Regions from separate parts of the Occultella kanbiaonis genome, predicted to be linked through region 2. Evidence: predicted binding sites of a transcription regulator. Region 2 holds the regulator's gene; the other holds the start of a gene.
The links. Region 2 encodes HrcA, which represses chaperone genes, less so after heat shock. Its sites were predicted from a motif close to TTNGCACTCGNNNNNNNCGAGTGCNAA; they were not measured.
Positions count from the first base shown of each region.

Region 1 (10,616 bases), 2.4 Mb from region 2:
TGGCTGCCATGTCGCCGAGCGTAGTGCTCACCCCGCGCGGGCGCCCAGGTGCGTCAGCCGGTGTACTCCAGCGAGGTGTCCTCGCTGCGGGAATGCTCGGTGACGTCGTCGAAGCGGTGGAACTGCTCGGCCATGAGGTCGGCGAACAGGTCCACACCCTTCATCCGGCTGGTCTCCTCGGGCCCGTGGAAGCGCGGCACACCGGACCCGTCGAGCAGTTGGGAGGCACCGCCGTCGGGCCCCAGCGGGAGCACGATGCGCTCGGGCGGCGGCTCGTACACGGTCGACGGCGCGCGGCCGGCGATCAGGTCCGCGATGTTCGTGGCGACCACCCGGCCGTGGGCGCGAGCGGCGTCGGCGCGCTTCGTCTCGGGCAGGTCCGCGATGTCCCCGACGGCGAACACGTGCTCGTGCCCGGCGACGTTCAGGTGCTCGGTGACCCGGAGCGTCCCGTCGGGGCGGCGCGCGTCGAGCAGGCCACCGGCCAGGTAGTCGGTCACGGCCCGGTTGCCGTAGCAGCGGAACCAGACCTGGGCGTTGATCTCCACACCGGCGTCGGTGCGGACGGTGAAGTCGTGCAGGCGGCCGACGTCCATCGGAGGCAGGAAGCCGAGCGGTGCACCGAGGACGAGGTCGACGCCCCGCTGGACCAGCTGCGCCCGGATCGAGTCGCGCACCTGACCGATGACGTCGATGGTGGTCAGGATGTCATCGGCCTGGTCCACGAGGGTGACGCCCAGGTCCGGGAAGGCGCTGGTGAGTTCGCCGGCGAGCTCCACTCCGACGGGACCGGCACCGACGAGCAGCACCCGGCGCGCCCGCCCGAGCGCGTCGCGCAGCCGCGCCATCCGCGAGCGCACCACCCGTTCCTCGGACTCCAGGAACTTCGCGGGGAACGGGTACCCGGTGCCGGTGGCGAGGACGAGGTAGTCGGCGTCGACGAACTCGGTCCGACTGAAGCTGACCCGGGTGGGCGTGACGGCGCGGGCCGTGTCATGGATCACCCGGCCCCGGGTGAGCAGCCGGTCGTAGGGCAGGAACACACGGTCCTCGAAGGCCGGGTCGGCGACAGCTCGGAGGGTGCCGACCGCGTGCACGAACGCGTCCTTGGACTCCACCAGGATCACGTCCGCGACCGCATCGAGCTGCTGTGCCACGGCGACCCCGCCGTACCCGCCGCCGACCACGACCACTCGTGGGTGTGCCATCGTCTCCTCGTTCCGCTCGGAGGGCCTGCCTCTTCCTCTGGTCTACTCCGAACCGCCGGCAAAGTCTCTAGATCGTGCGCTGGATCACCGTGTCGGCGGTCACACCCGGGCGTCGACCGTCGGGGCCGATACGACCCGCGGACCCCTGCCCGCGCTCGGACCGTGGATGATGGTGTCCCGATGTCTGTCGTGGAGTGGTTCGCCCAGGTGTTCGCCGCCGTGGGCGACGTGCTGTCCTTCCGGGTGCCGCCGGTGCTGCTCGACTCGCCCGGTCACGCACTGTCCCTCGGCATCGGCATCGCCGTGCTGGCCGGCCTGTCGACCATGCTCGGGCATGCCGTCGTGTTCGTGATCAACCGGGTCCGGCGCCTGCGCATGGTGGCCGCGATCGCGCTCGGAGCCGTCTACACCGTGCTCCTGCGTGGCCTCACCGGCGTCGCGATCGCCCTGGTCGCGTGGCTCGTCACGCGCGGCAACGTCGACGGCGAGATGATCACCGCCGCCTACCTGTTCGCCATCGCGCCGCACGTGCTGGCGTTCCTGGTGTTCATCCCCTACCTCGGCCTGCTGTTCGGCCGGGTCCTGGAGGTGTGGTCGGCGGTCGCACTCGCGGTCCTGCTGGCACCGGTGCTCGGCGTCGGCCTGCTCCCGGCGCTCGCCATCTCCGGTGTCGCGTGGGCCGGCGCCCACCTGGTCTCGGTCGTCCTCGCCGGACCGCTCGCGCGCGTGACCTCCCGCGGCTGGACGCTCGTGACCGGCCACGAGACGATCCTGACCTCGTCCGACATCCTCTCCGGCGCCCCGTTCGTGCCTCTCGAGCATCGGGAGCACCACGCATGATCGAGGTGCTGTTCCTGGGGCTCGTGGCACTTGCGCTGACCTTCGCGCTGCTCGCCCCGCTGGAATCGCTGCGGTGGTGGTCACGGCGCAAGGAGGCACCGGTTCTCGACGGGCTCGCCCGACCGGAGACTGGCGACGGCGTTCCTGCGGTCCGGCGGGATGCTTGCCTCTTCGTGGTGTACCTGTCCGGGATCGGGGCTGTGGACGGCACCACCGACTCCCGACGCGAGCAGGCGGTGCTGGCGACGCTGTCGCAGGAGCTGCCGGACGCCGTCGTCACTGCGGACGTGTTTCCCTACGCCGTCGAGAACCGGGGCCTGACGCAGCGGTGGACGAACTGGTTCTGGAGGCGGTTGCAACGCCTCCAGCGGGTTCCGGTCGCGAACACGGCCTCCAAGCTGATCAACCTGCGCAACGCGCTACGGGTGCTGGTCTCCGCCGACCCACGCTACGGTCCGACGTTCAGTCTCGCGGTAGCACAGGAGATCGCGGAGTCGCTGACGCGGCACGGCTACGACTGGGACGTCCGGCCGCCGGTGACCGTGGTCGGGTACAGCGGTGGCGGCCAGATCGCACTCGGCGCGAGCTGGTTCCTGGCCGCGCTCGACGTGCCGGTCTCGGTGTTCTCCATCGGCGGGGTCCTCGCCGCGGACCCGGCCCTGGACCGGGTCGAGCACCTGTGGCACGTGTACGGCTCCAAGGACCGGATCCAGTCACTCGGGCAGGTGGTGTTCCCGGGGCGGTGGCCGACGGCCCGGATCTCGCCGTGGGCTCGCGCGGAGCGCGACGGGCGGATCACGGTGCGTTGTATCGGGCCGATGCGCCACATGGGCAGCCGGGACTACTTCGACAGGCACCACAAGGACGCCGACGGCGTCGACTACCGCCGGCGCACGGTCGAGGCCCTCCTCGATGCACTCCGGGTCGATCCGGAGCTACCGGAGGTCCTCGGCCGATAGCGGACCGGATCTGTCCGCGACTCCCGACAGGGTGGGACCCTGAACGTCCCGAACCGAACGGAGACCTCATGAGCCGCACGATCCAGATCACATTCGACGCCCACGACCCCGACGCCCTCTCGACGTTCTGGCGTGACGTGCTCGGCTACGTCCACCCCGGCCCGCCAGGAGTGGACCTGGCGCCGGGCGCGGACCCGCTCGCCGCCTGGGACGACTTCCTGGAGAAGGCCGGTGTGCCCGAGGATGAGCGCAACTCGGCCTCCGCCCTCGAGGATCCGGAGGGCGTCGGTCCGCGCCTGTTCTTCCAGCGGGTGCCCGAGGACAAGGTCGCCAAGAACCGAGTCCACCTCGACGTCCGGACCGCTTCCGACCTGCGCGGCGACGAGCGCATGGCCGCGCTCGAGGTCGAGTGTTCGCGTCTCGTCGGCCTCGGCGGCACCCGCCTGAAGCGGTTCGAGCCCGAACCGCCGACCAGCATCGGGTTCATCGTGATGGCCGACCCCGAGGGCAACGAGTTCTGCCTGGACTGAGGCCGGCTGCGGCCCCGTCCGGGGCGGGTCTCAACGGCGGGGTCCTGAGCCGCCCGCTCCGGTGCCGTGGTCACCGATCGCCCGCTGGAGGCCGTCGAGGAGCAGGTCGAGCCCGTACTCGAACTCCGCGCCGTAGGCGTATCCGGGCGCCAGGACGTGTTCGGTCGTGAACTCGAGCAGGTGCGGATGGGCCGCCGGCTCGAACAGGTGCATCATCGAGTCCGCGACCTCGGTGACGGCTTCCGGCCCGGTGATGGGCAGCGAGGTCTCCGAGAGTGCGAACCCGTTGATGTAGCTGTCCAGCAGCGCGAAGGCGTGGGCTGTCACCACGACCGAGAAGGCGGCTTCGCGTCACTACGTCACGAGAGGTACGCCATGAGCACCACCCAGCGCAGTACACGCGACCAGAGCACGGCGACGCCGGTGCCAGCGATGAGCGGGGCACCTGATCGAGCCTCATGACATCGGCTGTCCCGTACTCGTGATGAACTACGGCGCCCAGACCTGGCGGGTGTTCGGAGGGACCACGTTCTGCCTCATCGCGGCCGCTCTGTTCGCCCCTCGGCGTGGGTACGCTGCTGCGCTCGACCGCAGGCGCCGTGACGGTGTCCCTGGCCGTGTTGCTGCTCCTGCCGGACCACCTGCAGTTGATCCGATTGACTGGGTCCAGAGTCTGATCGATCCCCTCCCGATGCCGGCGGCGACCTCGTTCCTCGCGACCAGCGGGGCGCTCGGCAGCAACCACACGCTCGAGCCGTGGCAGGGCGTACTCGTGGTCGCGGGTTACGCCGTCGTCCCGCTCGTCGCCGCCGCTGCGTCGCCGCGACGCGTAGCAACCGCACTGGCTCGGGGCACTGGGGACGTCGCAGCAGCTGAGCCTTCTGGACGCCACCGCCGACGATCGATACCCCGGGCTCAGGTGTCCTCGACCGGCGAGTCCTCGCGGGGGCAGGGCGCCCGTCGGCGGCGCAACTCAGCGATGAGCTGGTCCTGTTGGCGCAGCAACTGGCGCAGGTCGTCAGGGCTGGAGGCGCTGCCGGCGTCGAACCGACCGGTCAGGCGGATCTGGTCCTCCGTCCGGGCGAGCTGCGCGATCAACTCCCGCACGCTCAATATGGGCAGAGCCACCTGGCCCCGGACGACCAGCGGGTCGGCCTGGGTGGTGGACCCGATCGACTTGGCGGAGCCGTCCTGGATGTCAACAGTGACCGCGGGGCGGGCCCCTCCGCCCACGTCGGCCTCCGGGGCCTCGTCGAACGAGTCTGCTGAAGGCACGTCCGTCCATGGTGTGGTCATCCCCGCTTCCTCCCGTTCTCATCGGTGGACTCCCGGTCCTCGCGTTCCTGTTGGCGCAGTTGATGGTGAAGGTCCTGGTTCTCGTCCTGCAGGTGCAGCACCATGGCGATTCCGGCGAGGTTCAGTCCGGCCTCGAGCAACTGGTCGATTCGCCGCAACCGGTACAGGTCGTCCTCGCTGTAGCGGCGTGTGCCACCCGCGGTTCGCTCGGGGTCGAGCAGTTCCTGTGACTCGTACCAGCGCAGCCGCTGGACACTCATACCCACTAGGTCGGCGGCCACGGATATCCCGTAGACGCCCCTCGCGGGGTCCAACGGCCTCATCGCCGGCCCCGACTGCAGACCCCGCGGACGTAGTGGCGGCTGCCACGCGCATCGCACTCGTGAACCTGTCGGATGCCGCAGCCGGCCGAGAACCTTGTCACGATCACGGGGCCGACCTCCTCTCGTCGGGTTGGCACTGACTGACGCTGAGCCATGGCCGCGTGCGGGCGACGTGGACCGAGCCGTCAGGAACGAGCAACCTTCTTCGATTGACCTCTTGCACTAGTATGCCGCCGGTGCTATACAAAATCTACCACTGCCACAGGAGGTCTGTGGCGAACCGATCCACAAGAAGGAGTGATTGGAAATGGCTCAACTGTTGATGCGCACCGATCCGTTCCGGGACCTGGACCGGCTGACACAGCACCTGTTCCGCGGCGACGGCACCCTGGCTCCCACGGCGATGCCGATGGATGCCTGGCGCGAGGGCGACACCTTCGTGGTTGAGTTCGACCTTCCAGGACTGAGCGCTGACGCGATCGAGCTGGATGTCGAACGCAACGTGGTCACAGTCAGCGCTCAACGGCCGGTGCGGGAGAACACCGAGGACATGATCGCTGCCGAACGGGCCCGGGGCACGTTCAGCCGTCAGTTGGTGCTGGGGGACAACCTCGACACCGAGAGCATCGATGCTGCCTATGACGCCGGTGTGCTGACCCTGCGGATCCCGGTGGCCGAGCAAGCCAAGCCCCGCAAGATCGAGATCGCGAGCAAGGATCAGGACCGGCAGGTCATCACCTCCTGAGTCGGCGGAGTCCGTCGTGCGAAGAAGAGGTGGCCAACCCGCGCCGGGCACCGATGAGCAGTTTCTGGCTCTGGTGCTCTGCGACGAGCAACTGGTGCGTGCGGAGTTCGAGGCGATCATCGAAGCCTCGTGGGCCGGTCCGCCCTCGAACTTTGTGACCGCCGCCGTCGCGGACCGGTGGCCCGACAGGTCCTGGTCCGATCTCACCCGGGCTGGGCTGCCGCCCTTTGGGCAGCCCGGCGTTGGCGGCTCGGCTCGGCAACGCTCGCCCCCGGGCACCACACCCGCTCGACCACATGGAACCTCGACCGCATGGAACACAGTGAAGGAGGCGAAATCGCGGGCCGCCGGCAGCCATCCTCATACACGTGGTCCCGGCCAACGGCCGGGACCACGACTCTCGGTACGGATCCGAAATCCCCGTTTGCGACCCCACGACCTATGAACGAACCCAACCACTACGCCGTCCTGGGCCTTCCCCCGCAAGCGACCCAGGCTGAGATCGGCCGCGCCTATCGTGCGCTGCTTCGGCTGCATCACCCCGACACTCGCTCCGATGGTGGCGCCTCCCAGGGGGAGCGTTCCGATGCGGCGTTGCAAGAGGTGTTCCGCGCCTACGCGGTTCTCGGCGATCCTGCACGTCGCACCGACTACGACCGTGAGGCCAAGTTGCTCTCGCGGCGCGCGCTGCCAGCCGTCAGCAGGATCGCCTGGCCCGCCCAGCCGCCGATAGTTGCGGGGCCCGTCCACTGGTCGCCATAGCCGCGCACCAGATGGTGGTGGCGATGGTCCTGAGGCACCACCGTCACCGAAGCCTGAGACCTAACAGGTGGCCGGTGCGGGCTTCATCACGCTCCTCCGGTCTCAGTCTGCGAGATCGGCGGTCATGGCTGAGAGGTGCGCGACCTGCTCGGCTGTGAGATTGATATCGGTCGCTGACGCGTTTGCCTGCAGCTCCTCAGGTGTCTCGGCGCCGACGATCACCGAGGCCACCGTCGTTTGCGCCAGCAGCCAGGCGAGCGAGAGGTGCTGCATCTGCATGCCCCAGTCGTCGGCGAGGACGGCGAGCGCGCGAGCGACGGCGACCTCTCGGTCGTCGAACCGCGACCCGCCGTAGCGTTCGTCACCCGCCACGGGCCGCTCGAGCACGGCCAGACTGGCGAGGAGACCGCCGTGGAGCGGCGCGAAGGGGACGATGGATAGCCCGAACTTCTGGCAGGCGCTCGTCAACTCGCACTCGGCTTTGCGGTGCAGCAGGCTGTACTGCACCTGCGCGGCAACGGGAGCGGAGGCGAGCCGACGGTCGTCGGCGATCCAGAGCGCCTGCGTGACCTGCCACGCCGCGTGGTTCGACAGCGCGACCGAGCGGATCTTGCCTTGCTGGATCAGCGTGTCGTAGGCGGCCAGCGTCTCCTCCAGCGGCGTACTCGGGTCCGGGAAGTGCGCGTAATAGAGGTCGATGCGATCGGTCTGCAGACGACGCAGGCTCTGCTCGACCTGCTGGGCGATGTATCGACGTGACAATCCAGCGGTTGCGTCGAAGCGCCGCTCACCGGACTTGCTGGCGAGCACCACTTCATCGCGATGACCGACGAGCGCACGCCCCAGGATCTCTTCGGCCGATGCCCGCTCCCCCGCCGGTGGCACCCCCGGTCGGTCGAACGTCGGCGTCGAGCCATAGACGTCGGCCGTGTCAAAGAAGTCGATGCCCAGGTCCAAGGCAGCACCGACCATCGCACCGGCAGAGGTTGCGTCGGGAGCGACCCCGAAGGTCGCGCTGCCCAGGCAGATCCTCGACACCCGGATGCCCGACGTCCCCAGCACCGACCGTTCCATCGTCGCCTCCTCGCTCCGCCTTGGGCCGGCCTCGTCAAGGCTGTCGCCGGTCCGCTTGATCGTCGTCGGGAATGCTAACCGATCGGTTACAGTTGGGCAATGAGAAGGAGGCACTGATGATCGAGACCCCTCGCCCAGCGACTCGCGGGCCGTATCGCACCGGGATCGAACGCCGGGCACAGCTCGTCGCGATCGCGATCGAGGTGTTCGGGCAGCGCGGTTTCGCAGGCAGCTCGCTGCGCACGCTCGCCGAGCGCGCCGACGTCTCGCACGCGACACTCATTCGCCATTTCGGCACGAAGGAGGGGCTGCTGATCGCGGTGCTCCAGGAGTGGGAGCGGCAGTCGGCCGAGCATGACCTGGCCGACCTCAGTGGACTCGCCTACCTGCGCCGTTTGCCCGACATCATGGCAGGGCACCGCCGCAACCGTGGTCTGCTCGAGCTCTTCACCACGATCACCGCCGAGGCATCGAATCCCGAGCACCGCGCGCACGCCTACGTCGTGCAGCGCTACGAGACGAGCCTTCGAACGTTCGCCCGTCACCTGCAGACAGCAGTGGATGCCGGCGACGTCGGCGCGCTGTCACCGGCGCAGGTCGCGCTCGAGGCGCGGTTGCTGACGGCGGCGCTTGACGGCATCGGGTTGCAATGGTTGCTCGATCCGAACGTGGACATGGCGCTCGCCACCAGGACCTACCTCGAGCGAGCGATCGCGTCCTGGCGGCGGGTCGCCCGACCGACGGCCTGAACTTGACTCACTCCACCCACGACGAGAGGAAGTGCTCATGCGAGCAGCTCTGATGTATGGCGCCGGCGACGTCCGCGTCGCCAACGTCCCCGACCCAACCATCCAGGAGCCCACCGACGCGATCATCCGCGTCACCTACGCGTGCGTCTGCGGCTCGGACCTGCACCCGTACCACGATCTCGAGGACACCCCGGATGGTCGCCCCATGGGTCACGAGGCCATCGGCGTGATCGAGGAGATCGGCAGCGAGATCAATCGACTCGCCGTCGGACAGACGGTGATCGTGCCGTTCGCGTTCTCCGACAACACCTGCTCGTTCTGCCGCGAGGGCATCACCACTTCGTGCAAGCATGGCGGATTCTTCGATGGGCTCGAGACCGGAGCGACCCAGGCCGAGCGACTGCGCGTCCCGCAGGCCGACGGCACCGCCGTCGTCATCCCCGAAGGCACGGATGGGTCGCTCATGCCTTCGCTGCTCACGCTCTCCGACGTCTACCTCACCGGCTACCACGCAGCAGTCCGCGGAGGCGTCGGGGCCGGCACGAGCGTCGCGGTTGTCGGTGACGGTGCCGTCGGGCTCTCGGCCGTGCTGGCCGCGAAGCAGCTCGGCGCCGAGACCATCATCCTCATGGGACGACACGAGTCGCGCACCGATCTCGGTCGTGCGTTCGGCGCCACCGACGTCGTTGCCGAGCGTGGCGAGGAGGGCATCGCGAGGGTGCTCGGGCTGACGGATGGCGAAGGTGTGCGCGTCGTGCTGGAGGCGGTCGGCCACATGCCCGCCTACGAACAGTCGTACGGCATCGTCCGCCCGGGCGGAACCATCTCGCGCGTCGGCGTGCCGCAGTATGACAACGCCGCAGTGGGATTCGCCTCACTGTTCGGCAAGAACGTCACGCTCACCGGTGGCCCCGCGACCGTGCGCGCCTACCTCGAGGCAGCGATCCCGCAGGTGCTCGACGGCACCATCGACCCCGGTCGCGTCTTCGACCGAGCGCTCCCGCTCGACGAGATCGCCGAGGCCTACCGCCTCATGGATTCGCGCGAAGCCCTCAAGGTCCTCATCCGGCCATGACCCGCATCCTCATCACCGGCTCCGCCGACGGCATCGGCCGCCAGACCGCGCAGACGCTGCTCGACCAGTCCCACGACGTCGTGCTGCACGCTCGGACCCGTGGCCGTGCATCGGCCGTCGGACTCGATGGCCTGGGCAGCGACGTCGTGGTCGGCGATCTCGCCGATGCCGACCAGGTCCGTGACATCGCGAACCAGCTACGACAACTCGCGCCGGTCGACGTCGTGATCCACAACGCCGGAGTCATCGATGGGCCGTCGCTGCTGGCCGTCAACGTCGTCGCGCCCTACCTGCTCACCACCGACCTGCCGACACCGAGCAGATGGATCGCACTGAGCAGCAGCATGCATCGTGGCGGCAGGACCACGGTCGACGGGCTCGACTGGAGCACCAGCACGGGAACGAGCTACTCCGACACCAAGCTGCTCGTCACCACCCTCGCGGCAGCGATCGCCCGCCGATGGGACGACGTGATCGTATCCGCCGTCGACCCTGGCTGGGTGCGGTCCCGCATGGGAGGAGCCTCGGCGCCTGTCTCCATTGAGCAGGGAGCAGCCACCCAGACGTGGCTCGCCGTCAGCGACAGCCCTGAAGCGACCATGAGCGGGCGCTACTGGCGCGACCGTCGAACCGAGGCTCCGCATCCGGCGACCCATGACTCGCACCTGCAGCAGGCACTGCTGACCGCCCTCGAGCAGCACACCGGTTCGGCCCTACCCGGCTAGCCGATACCGCCCTCCGGCGATCCCTCTTCTGCGCAACCCCAGTTCCCTGCGGGAACCGGGGCTTCGCGGCGGAGACGGTGGGATTTGAACCCACGGACGGGTTGCCCCGTCACATCCTTAGCAGGGATGCGCACTAGACCAGACTATGCGACGTCTCCTAGACAACACGGGACAGCGTACCCGCCCGGCGCGGCCTCGGCCAAAACGGCGAGACGGTCCGGTCCGACCGTAGGATCGCCGGGTGGCCGGCCCGCAGCTCTCCCCCTATGAGGCCGTGCTCGGCGCCCGGATCAAGGAACTGCATCCTCGGCTCCAGCAGTACTTCGCGAC
Region 1 covers NZ_CP046175.1:979,239-989,854, reverse strand. The annotation lists gene ligD (non-homologous end-joining DNA ligase) at 1-10, opposite strand, end outside; gene GKS42_RS04215 (FAD-dependent oxidoreductase) at 54-1,208, opposite strand; gene GKS42_RS04210 (hypothetical protein) at 1,389-2,048, shown strand; gene GKS42_RS04205 (hypothetical protein) at 2,045-3,007, shown strand; gene GKS42_RS04200 (VOC family protein) at 3,076-3,537, shown strand; gene GKS42_RS04195 (TetR/AcrR family transcriptional regulator C-terminal domain-containing protein) at 3,568-3,867, opposite strand; gene GKS42_RS04190 (hypothetical protein) at 4,453-4,833, opposite strand; gene GKS42_RS04185 (MerR family transcriptional regulator) at 4,830-5,156, opposite strand; gene GKS42_RS04180 (Hsp20/alpha crystallin family protein) at 5,473-5,901, shown strand; gene GKS42_RS04175 (J domain-containing protein) at 6,343-6,663, shown strand; gene GKS42_RS04170 (aldo/keto reductase) at 6,766-7,737, opposite strand; gene GKS42_RS04165 (TetR/AcrR family transcriptional regulator) at 7,854-8,486, shown strand; gene GKS42_RS04160 (zinc-binding dehydrogenase) at 8,524-9,561, shown strand; gene GKS42_RS04155 (SDR family NAD(P)-dependent oxidoreductase) at 9,558-10,286, shown strand; tRNA gene GKS42_RS04150 (tRNA-Ser) at 10,356-10,444, opposite strand; gene GKS42_RS04145 (DUF4166 domain-containing protein) at 10,528-10,616, shown strand, end outside.
Region 1: GKS42_RS04180 (Hsp20/alpha crystallin family protein) is a predicted target of HrcA. The motif match lies at 5,373-5,399, and genes of this name have one in related genera.

Region 2 (10,616 bases):
CCGTCATCCGTTTTTCTCATCCCAGGCAGGGAGAACCATGAGTCAGCTTCCCCCCGACCCGAACAACCCGAACGGGCAGGGCGGCGTGCCCCCCGTTCCGCCTCCTCCCGGTCAGGGTCAGCCCGGCCCGGGCTACGGCCAGGGTCAGCCTGGACCGAACCAGGGTCAGCCCGGCCAGCAGCCGCCGAACTACGGCCAGGGCCAGCCCGGTCAGAACCCGGCTCAGCCCCCCGGCGGGCAGCCGCCGAACTACGGCCAGGCACCGCAGCCCCCGGGTGCGTACCCGAGCCCGCAGCAGGGTGGCTTCCCGCAGGCCCCGCCCCCCGGACCGGACCAGTACGGCCAGTACGGCGCTCCCGGCGCCGGCTACGGCGGCCCGCCGCAGGGTCAGGCCTGGGGCGGCGACCCGTACGCCCAGCAGCTGCAGCAGCGTCCGTTCGCCGTCGGTGACGCGGTCGGCTACGCGTGGAAGACGGTGACTGGCAACCTCGGTGGCTGGGTGCTGCTCATGCTGATCCTGGTCGTCGGCTCGATCCTGCTGAGTCTGCTCAACCCGACCACCCGGGTGGTCACCGAGGGCGGGTTCGACTACTCGACGATGACCGGTGAGTTCACCGTGCTCGGACTGATCTCCGGGCTCTTGACCGCGCTCCTCGGTGCGTTCATCGGCGCGATGCTGTTCCAGGGCGCGTTGAAGGAGATCACGGGCCGCAAGCCCGCCGTCGGTGAGTTCTTCTCGGTGAACAACTTCGCGAACGTCGCGATCTTCGCCTTGGTCTGGGCGGTCGTCACCGGTGTGATCCAGGCACTGCTTCCGGCGCTGGGCATCCTGGTCGCCATCGCCTCGTTCCTGGTGGCGTTCACCTACGTGATCCTCATCGACCGCGGCATCGCCTGGATCGAGGGCATCAAGGGCTCGGTGCAGCTGATCACCCAGAACCTCGGCAGCAACCTGCTGCTGGCGCTGGCCATGATCGGCATCAACATCCTCGGCGCGATCCCGTGCTTGCTCGGCTGGTTCATCACGGTCCCGATGACGTATGTGGCGATCACCTACGCCTACAAGACGCAGAGCGGCCAGCCGGTCGCCCCCAAGTGACCCTGCCCTGACGAGCGTCGCCACGACAGAGCCGGAACGCTCCCAGGACACCGAGGGCCCGCGCATCACCCACGTGGTGCGCGGGCCCTCACGCATACCCCGGCGGGTCGCCGCGCCGCCGGTGACCCAGCACCCCGCGCCCGAGGAAGTCCGGTACCTCGTCCTTGCTCGGGCGCCAGGCACTGCCCGCGGGCGTGAGGGACTACCTCGGGCGGGTGGCCCCCTCGGTTGCTCAGGGGGCGGTCACGAAGTCCACGAGCTCCTCGACCCGGCCGAGCAGGCTCGGCTCGAGGTCGCGGTAGTCGCGCACCGTGCCGAGGATCCGCTTCCAGCCGCGGGCGACGTCCGCCTGGTCCTGCGCCGGCCAGCCGAGCGCGGCGAGGGTCCCGTACTTGATGTCGGTGCCCCGGGGAATGTGCGGCCACTCGTCCAGCCCGACGCGGGCCGGACGCACCGCCTGCCACACGTCGACGTACGGGTGGCCCACCACGAGCACGTGCTCGGCGCCGTGCGGGCGCACCGCCTCCGCCGCGATCCGGGACTCCTTGCTGCCGCGGACCAGGTGGTCCACGAGGACGCCGACGCGTCGTCCCGGCCCGGGCCCGAACTCGGCGAGCATCTCGACGAGGTGATCGACGCCGTCGAGCAGTTCGACGACCACGCCCTCCAGTCGCAGGTCCTCGCCCCACACCTTCTCGACCAGCTCGGCGTCGTGGCGGCCCTCCACCCAGATCCGGGACGCCCGGGCCACGCGGGCCCGGGCACCGGGAACGGCGAGGGACCCACTCGCGGTGCGCTGCGCCGTCGGCGGCGCCTGCGGCTTGCGGTAGGGGACCAGACGGATCGGCTTGCCGTCCACCCAGAACCCGGCCCCGAGGCTGAACGTGCGGGTGCGGCCCCGGTTGTCCTCGAGCACCACCACGTGGGTGCCGCCGCTCTTCTCGACCCGCGTCACGGCCCCGACCCAGCCGGTCTCGACGTCCTCGACCACGAGGCCGGGCTCGGCGGGGGTGTCGACGGTGCGGGGGGTGCGGCCGGCGTGCGGGTCGTTGGTCAGGACGTCTTGGCCATATCTGCCATACCGATCGGAACTCACCCGAGTGAGGTTACGCACGCGCCGCCGGGAGTTGTCGGACCGACGCGTAGAATTGGCACTCGTGGCACGCGAGTGCTGACGTCGGGGCCCAACGGCGCGCTGACGTAGGGTCGCGGACAATCGCGTGATCGGGAGGAGGACCCGGATGAGCTCGGAGCGGCAGCTGGATGTGCTGCGTGCGATCGTGCAGGACTTCGTGCGCAGCCGGGAGCCGGTCGGATCGCGCAACCTCGTGGAGCGCCACAACCTCGGCGTGTCCCCGGCAACGATCCGCAACGATATGGCCGCGCTGGAGGACAGCGGGTACATCGCGCAGCCGCACACGTCGGCGGGGCGGATCCCCACGGACAAGGGCTACCGGCTGTTCGTCGACCAGATCTCGGTGATGAAGCCGCTCTCTGCCGCGGAACGGCGCGCGATCACCGAGCTCCTCGAGGGCGCGGTGGACCTCGACGACGCCCTCGAGCGCACCGTGCGCCTGCTCGCCCAGCTCACCCAGCAGGTGGCCGTGGTGCAGTACCCGTCGCTGCGGCGCTCCACGCTGCGGCACGTGGAGCTCGTGCCGACCGGGCAGCGTCGCCTGATGGTCGTGATCATCACGGACAACGGCCGCGTCGAGCAGCGCACGGTCGAGTCGCTCACCGACCTGGACCCGACGTTCATCGCGGAGCTGCGCGCCCGCCTCAACGCCGCGGGCGCAGGGCGCCAGGCGGCCAGGCTGCCGAGGGTGCTCGGCGACCTGGCCGAGGTGTTCGGTCCCGAGGACCGTCCGCTCGTGGACGCCGTCACGAACGCGGTGGTCGAGGAGGTCTCCCAGGAGACCGAGGAGCGCATCGTGATGGCCGGGACCGCGAACCTGGCCCGGGCCGACCTGGACTTCACCCGCACCATCGGCCCCGTCCTGGAGGCCCTCGAGGAGCAGGTGGTGCTGCTCCGGCTGCTGTCCGAGATGGCCGAGGAGGACGGCGAGCGCCCGCTCTCGGTCCGGATCGGGCATGAGACACATCACGCCAACCTGGCCGAGACCTCCGTCATCACCAGCGGTTACGGTGGGGAGGGTCCCGACGCGATCGCGCAGATCGGGATCGTCGGCCCCACCCGGATGGACTACCCCACCACGATGGCCTCGGTGCGAGCCGTGGCCCGTTACCTCACCCGGCTGCTGTCCGGCTGATCTTCCGGTGGCCCCGTGCCGCCCTGCACGTCTCCGATCCCCAAGCGACGAAAGTGACCTGTGAGCGACTACTACGAGATCCTCGGCGTGTCCCGCGACGCGAGCACGGAGGAGATCAAGCGCGCGTACCGCAAGCTCGCCCGCCAGCATCACCCCGATGTGGCCGGCGTGGCGAGCGAGGAGAAGTTCAAGAACATCACTGCTGCCCACGACACGCTCTCCAACCCGGAGAAGCGCCGCGCGTATGACATGGGTGGCGGCATGCCCGGGATGGGCGGCGCCGGCGGGGCCGGGTTCGGCGGCTTCTCCGACATCTTCGAGACGTTCTTCCAGGCGGCGGCCGGCGGCACCGGTCAGCGCGGTCCGGCGCCCCGCTCGCGCCGCGGCCAGGACGCCCTGCTGCGGGTGAGCATCGACCTGTCCGAGGCGGCGTTCGGCGTGGCCCGGGACCTCGAGGTGGAGACCGCGGTCGTCTGCACCACCTGCCAGGGCACCTGCTGCCAGCCGGGCACCCACCCGAAGACCTGCGACACCTGCCAGGGCCGCGGCTCCGTGCAGCGGGTGGCGCGTTCCTTCCTCGGCCAGGTGATGACCACGGCCGCCTGCGCCGTCTGCGGGGGTTACGGCACGATCATCACCGACCCGTGCACCGAGTGCTCCGGCGAGGGCCGCGTCCGGACCCGCCGCACCGTGCGCGTGAACATCCCGGCCGGTGTGGACGAGGGCACCCGGATCAAGCTGAGCGGGCAGAGCGAGGTCGGCCCGGCCGGTGGTCCCCCCGGGGACCTGTACGTGGAGATCCGGGAGAAGCCACATCCCGTCTTCACCCGCCGCGGCGATGACATCCACTGCTCCACCGCGCTGCCCATGACGGCGGCCGCGCTGGGCACCATGCTCAACCTGGACACGCTCGACGGCCCGCAGGAGGTGGACATCCGTCCCGGCACCCAGCCGGAGGAGGTCGTCACCCTGCGCGGCCTCGGCGTCGGGCACCTGAACGGCAACGGCCGCGGCGATCTGCACGTGCACGTGGACGTGGAGGTCCCCACGAAGCTCGACGAGGCGCAGGAGCAGTTGCTGCGCCAGCTCGCGACGGCCCGGGGCGAGGAGCGCCCCGAGGCCCGGCTCGCCGCCGCGAACCCGGGCATGCTGCACCGACTGCGCGAGAAGTTCGGCGGCCGCTGAGGTGTCCGCGGCGGTGTTCCTGGCCCCGGCCGGTGAACTCGACGCGCTCACCCCGGGCGCCAGGTACACGCTCGTCGGCCCCGAGGCACGCCACGCCGCCACGGTCCGCCGGCTGCGCGCTGGGGAGGAGATCGACCTGGTCGACGGCCTGGGCGTGCGCGCCCGCGGCACCGTCACCGACCTCCGCGGCGGGTCGGACGCCGCGGTCGTGCTCGACGTGAGCGCCGTGGTCCGCGAGGACGAGCCGGTCCCGGCGATCGTGCTGGTGCAGGCGCTGGCCAAGGGCTCCCGGGACGAGCTCGCCATCGAGGCGGGCACCGAGGTGGGGCTCGACGGCGTGATCCCCTGGCAGTCGGAGCGATCCGTCTCGCAGTGGCGTGGGGACAAGGCGGCCAAGGGCCGCGCACGCTGGCAGCAGATCGTGCTCGCCGCCGCGAAGCAGTCCCGGCGGGCGCGGGTGCCCGTGGTGGTGGAGCTCGTCGTCGGCGCGGCGCTTGTGCGGCGGGTCGAGCAGGCGGTCGCCGACGGCGGCGCGGTGCTCGTCCTGCACGAGGGGGCCACCGTTCCTGTGGCCGGCGCGGCCGTCGGTGCGGATGCGCTCGAGGTGCTCCTCGTGGTGGGCCCGGAGGGCGGCCTCTCGGACGCCGAGATCGCGGCCCTCGAGGGGGCCGGTGCGCAGCCGGTCCGGCTCGGCCCGCACGTGCTGCGCACCTCCACGGCCGGGCCCATCGCGGTCGCGGTCCTGGCGCAGCGGCTCGGTCGCTGGGACGCGGCCGCGGACTGATCCCGCCGCCTCGACCGTGCCTGCTGCGAGAGTGCGGTTCTGCGGGCGATAGGGGCCGATTCGCCGCACGACCGCACCTTTGGCTGAGCCCTGCCTGCTGCGGGTGTGCGTTTCTGCGACGCACGGTGCCGATTCGCCGCACGAACGCACCCTCGGACTCAGTTCGGGAAGCCGGTGCCGCGCAGGTCACGATTCAGAGTCGCCCGCCGTGCACCGGCGAGCAGCAGTCCCGTGAGTCCGCCGGCGACGGCGAGCACGGCCAGGTCCACCGGGTCGAAGTTCGCACCGAGGAGCAGCCGGGCCGCCGGGAACGCTTCGGAGATCGCGCCCGGCAGCGGCGTCAGCTGCGCGACCTCCACCGCGCACACCGCGCCGGTGCCAGCGGCCGCGACGGCCCAGGCCGGGCAGCGTGGCCGCACGAGGGTGACGGCGAGCACGGCGGCGACGGCGTAGGCCGCCGTGCCCGCGACGTCCGCGCCCGGCAGGTGTCGCACGAGCTGCAGGGCGAGCCCCGCGGCGATCACGGCGACGAGCCCCACCGCTACGGCCGCCCGCCGCCGCGGCGCTCGCACGGGGGACTCGGGTGGGTGTTCCATGGGCACGATCGAACCCCAGGTGCCCCGCCCTGGTGCGGCCGCCGGGCGAACTTCACCAGATCCGCCCAGCACCGGACCATCACCCGCGTCGGCCGTGCACCTTCCGGCCCGCTGCCTCGGCGGTGGGACGGACGTGGGCAGAACTCACCTGCCGAGTGTCGGCCGGGTCGGCCCGATTGCGGCATCATCGCTTCGGTGAGCAACCCACCCGTTGTCCTGATCATCGTCCTCGCCGTGCTCGTCGTCGGGGGCGGCATCGGCATCTTCTTCTGGCGCCGCCGGGTGGGCTACATCAAGTCGCTCACCGACCGCGGCTGGGTGTTCGACTCCACGCCGGCGCTCGCGATCGCCGCCGGGCTGACGGTGCCCCCGTTCGGGCTCGGGTTCGACCGGAGCACCGACGAGCACATCTCCGGGGCGCGCGAAGGGGTCCCGTTCCAGGTGTTCGAGTACAAGTGCCGGGTCGGCAGGTTCCGCGTCGCGGCGATGCGCCTGCAACTGCCGCTGCCGGAACTGTTCCTGACCACCGTCGGAGCCCGCCCCGGCACCCAGGCTGCCCAGCAGCCGTCGACCGGACAGTGGCACGTGCTCAGCGACGACGCCGAGTTCGCCCGGGCGGTCCAGGCCGGCGCCGGGGCGGCGGTGACCGCGTTCGCGCAGGCCAACGCCGGCATCGACCTCTCCATCGACGGTGATCAGCTCGTGGTGCTCGGTGCGCCGAAGGAGGCCGCGGAGCTCGACCGGTTCCTCGACGCCATGGTGGCCATCGCACGCTCTCTCGACCCCCGCGCACTCGACGCGTTCCGCCGCCCGGCACCGGAGCAGTGGGTCGGCTTCTACCGGCGGCCGCACTGGCAGTTCCGCGACAGGGACGACCGCTTGATGAACGTCGTCGACGTGACCCGCGGCGGTCAGAACCACCGGATCGTCAACGTGGTGAGCTGCGAGGTCGGCCCGCTGCCGTTCGTCGCCTTCAAGCACCACTGGCAGACCACCCGGACCGTGACCAGCACGGACTCCAACGGCAACACGACCACGCGCACCGAGACCGACAACCACGAGGAATCCATCTTCGACATGAGCCTCGGTGTCCCCACTCCGTACCTGGAGGTGACCGGCAACCGTGCCCTGGGCAAGTGGTTCGGGCGCGGGGACCGGGTGGAGTCCGAACTGGCCGCGTTCAACGAGCGCTTCGACGTGCGCTCGGACGTGCCGAAGTTCGCCTCCGACGTGATCCACCCCCGTCAGATCGAGTACCTCATGCAGGTCCAGCCGGTCCCGTTCTCGATGGGGGGCGGGCGGATCCGCGTAGCGGTCCCGCAACACGACCTGGCCGTGATCGACCAGACCGTCGCGTTCATGTACGGGTTCCTCTCGCGGATCCCCGAGTTCGTCTGGCAGGACCTCGGCGCGGCCGTGCCCGACTTCGACGGAGACGGGCGCCCCGGCCCGACGACCTACTCCAGCGCCACCTGAGTCAGAGCAGCTCGAGCAGCGCGTGCGCAGCGTTGTGCCCGCCGATCCCGCTGACCGCGCCGCCCCGCACGGCGCCGCTGCCCGCGATCAGGACCCTCGTGTGGTCCGTCGCCACGCCCCACCGGTGCGCCGGCGAGCCCGGCTCGCCCGCTCGGCCCGGTTCGAGCCAGGGCCAGCTCAGATCCCCGTGGAAGATGTTCCCGCCGGGCATGCCCAGTTCCGCCTCGATCTGCCCGGGGCCACGGAGCTCCACGCACTCACGGCCGGCGGAGTCGCGCAGCAGCAGCGGCTCCAGGGGTTCGGCAAGGTGCGGGGTGATGCTGCCGAGGAACCGGCGCCAGGCTCGTTCGCGCAGCTCCTCGTCCGCGAGTCCCTCCTCGAGCTGATGCAGCCCGAAGTAGGTGAGCGTGTGCGCGCCGGATGCGGCCAGCTCGGCACCGAGGATCGAGGGGTCGGTCAGGGTGTGGCAGTAGATCTCGCCCGGGCACGGGGTGCCGTCATCGCCGACGGCGGCGCGTGCGTCCGCGGCCATCGCCGCGTGGGCGGACTCCAGCTCGGTCATCGACTCGGCCAGGTGCAGCGTGCCGGCGAAGGCGACCTCCGGGTCGATGCCCGACCGCAGCCGCGGCAGCCGGGAGAGCACCAGGTTGATCTTCACCTGCGCCCCCTGCGGGCGCGGTCCGGGCTCGTCGCCGAGCAGACCGGCGAGCGTGTACGGGGCGACCCCGCCGAGCACCCAGTCCACCTCGAGAACCCCCGCGTCCGACGTCACCCGGGCTCCGCCGTCGTCGGCCTCGACGGACCGGACCGACGCCCCGGTGACGATCGTTGCCCCGGCGGCCCGTGCGACGCGCTCCAGCTCGCCGGTGACGGCGCCCATGCCGCCCACCGGCACCCGCCACTCACCGCCGATCACGTGATAGAGCCAGCACCGGTTCTGCGGCAGCGAGGGCGAGTGCAGCGAGGCGAACGTCCCGATCAGCGCGTCGGTCGCGACCACGCCGCGGACCAGATCGTCGGTGAACCGTCGCTCCAGGGTTGACCCGATCGGCGCCTGGGTCAGGTCCGACCACCACTGCGGCCCGATCGACGCCCGGACGTGGTCCGCCGTCGGCAGCGGTTGCAGGAGCGTCGGCGCCAGCGCCGCGGCCAGATCGTCGGCGCCGGCGTAGAACGCCCGCCATGCGTCGTACTCGGCGTCGGAGCCTGTCCGGGCCCGGAACGAGGCGGCGGTGGCCACGCCGGGGTGCGTCTCGACGAGCAGTCCACCGGAGCCGTCCGCGGTCGCGTACGGGGTGTACGACGCCGTCGGGCGCGACCGCAGGTCGAGGTCCAGTCCGAGGTCACCTGCCAGGGCCGGCGGCAGCAGGCTGACCAGGTAGGAGAACCGGGACAGCCGGGCGTCCACGCCCGGGAACGGGCGGGCACTGACCGCGGCCCCGCCGACGTGGTCGCTGCGCTCGAGGATGGTGACCTCGACACCCTCGCGGGCCAGGTATGCGGCCGCCACCAGGGCGTTGTGGCCGCCGCCGACGATCGCCACCCGGGTTGCCATGACGGCAGCCTAGTGCGGCGCCGGACGGCACGGATCCGAAGCGAGCGACGGCTGTTCCGGGCTACTCGGGCCGGCCGTTCCTGCGCCACTCGTACGGCGTCGTCGTGGACACCTTCACGAGGCCGGCCCGTTCCAGGATCGGCCGCGAGAACTCCGTGGAGTCGCTGTGGGCCAGCCGCTTGCCGCGGCTGAGCGCCGAGCGCGCCCGTGCGGCCGTGAGGGCTCGGTAGATCCCACGGCCCCGCCACCGGGGCCGGGTCGCGCCACCCCAGATACCCGCGAACTCGGTGTCCGCCACGGGCTCGAGCCGTCCGGCGCTGACGATCACGCCGTCGACCTCGGCCACCCAGAGCTCCATGCCGTCGTCGAGGGCGAGGCGGCGCAGAATGGCGACGGCGTTCTTGTCCGACGGCGGGTCGCCGAAGACCTCGTTCTGCATGGCGCACATGGCGCGGACGTCCGCCTCGGCGCTCACCCGGCGCAGCGTGACCCCGGCCGGAAGCGGCACGTCGGCGACCAGGTCGCGCAGTTCGCCGAGCATGATCGACTCCGGGTCGCCGGGAACGAACCCGTGCCCGACCAGCGCCTCGTGCAGTCCGGGCGCGTGGTCGTGGCCCCGGGTCTTCCACTCGACCCGGGTGATCGCCGGATCCGCCCGGTAGTGGTCGAGGACCTCGCCGACGACGTCACCGATCGCAGCGGGGCCGATGCCGTCGAGGTCGCGGTAGGACACGAAGCCCCGACCGCCGACGAAGGTGGCAAGTCGCAGTGGGCCGCGCCGCTCGACCGTGACCGCACTGGGGGTCTCGGCCTCGGTGCGCAGCTGGTCGTCGTAGGCGGTGAGGAGTTCGGTGGGTGTCACCCTGGACATCCTGCCGTGGCACGGGGTCGGCTGGCGACGTGAATACCGGATCGCCCGAGGTGAGCCCCATCGGCAGGGGAACCGGCCTCGCGCGGGTCCCGTTCTCCACGTCCGTGGCCGACCCGGCCCGGCTAGGATCGGGATCGACGTGTGCGCGCCGCGCACCGCGACCGGAAGGAAGCACGGGCTCCGAGCCCCGCTCATGGATCAGACCAGCGCAGCAGAACCCTCCGAAGCCGCCGACGGCCCGGGCGCGGCCGGAGCGCAGGGAGCAGGGGCCCAGGTCCAGCACCAGATCACGATCCCCGACTCGATCCCCATGGTGGCGCTGCTCGGTCAACGCGACGAGGTGCTGCGTGCGATCGAGTCCGGCTTCCCGACCGTGGACGTGCACGTGCGCGGCAACCTGGTGACCCTCACCGGAAGGCCCGGCGAGGTGGCGCTCGCGGAGCGACTCGTGGACGAGCTCAGCGAGATCGCCGCGTCCGCGCAGCCGCTGTCCGCGGACGCCGTCGAGCGTGCCATCGCGATCCTGACCGCGTCCACGAACGCGCGGCCCGCCCAGGTGCTCACGATGAACATCCTGTCCAACCGGGGCAAGACCATCCGGCCCAAGACGGTGGGGCAGAAGGAGTACGTCGAGGCGATCGACCGGAACACTGTGGTGTTCGGGATCGGGCCTGCCGGTACCGGGAAGACCTACCTGGCGATGGCCAAGGCGGTGCAGGCCCTGCAGTCCAAGCAGGTGAACCGGATCGTGCTGACCCGGCCGGCCGTGGAGGCCGGGGA
Region 2 covers NZ_CP046175.1:3,406,518-3,417,133, reverse strand. The annotation lists gene GKS42_RS15745 (hypothetical protein) at 38-1,099, shown strand; gene GKS42_RS15740 (DUF3097 domain-containing protein) at 1,332-2,195, opposite strand; gene hrcA (heat-inducible transcriptional repressor HrcA) at 2,341-3,369, shown strand; gene dnaJ (molecular chaperone DnaJ) at 3,430-4,554, shown strand; gene GKS42_RS15725 (16S rRNA (uracil(1498)-N(3))-methyltransferase) at 4,568-5,338, shown strand; gene GKS42_RS15720 (DUF2809 domain-containing protein) at 5,497-5,934, opposite strand; gene GKS42_RS15715 (hypothetical protein) at 6,130-7,410, shown strand; gene GKS42_RS15710 (phytoene desaturase family protein) at 7,412-8,965, opposite strand; gene GKS42_RS15705 (GNAT family N-acetyltransferase) at 9,027-9,836, opposite strand; gene GKS42_RS15700 (PhoH family protein) at 10,030-10,616, shown strand, end outside.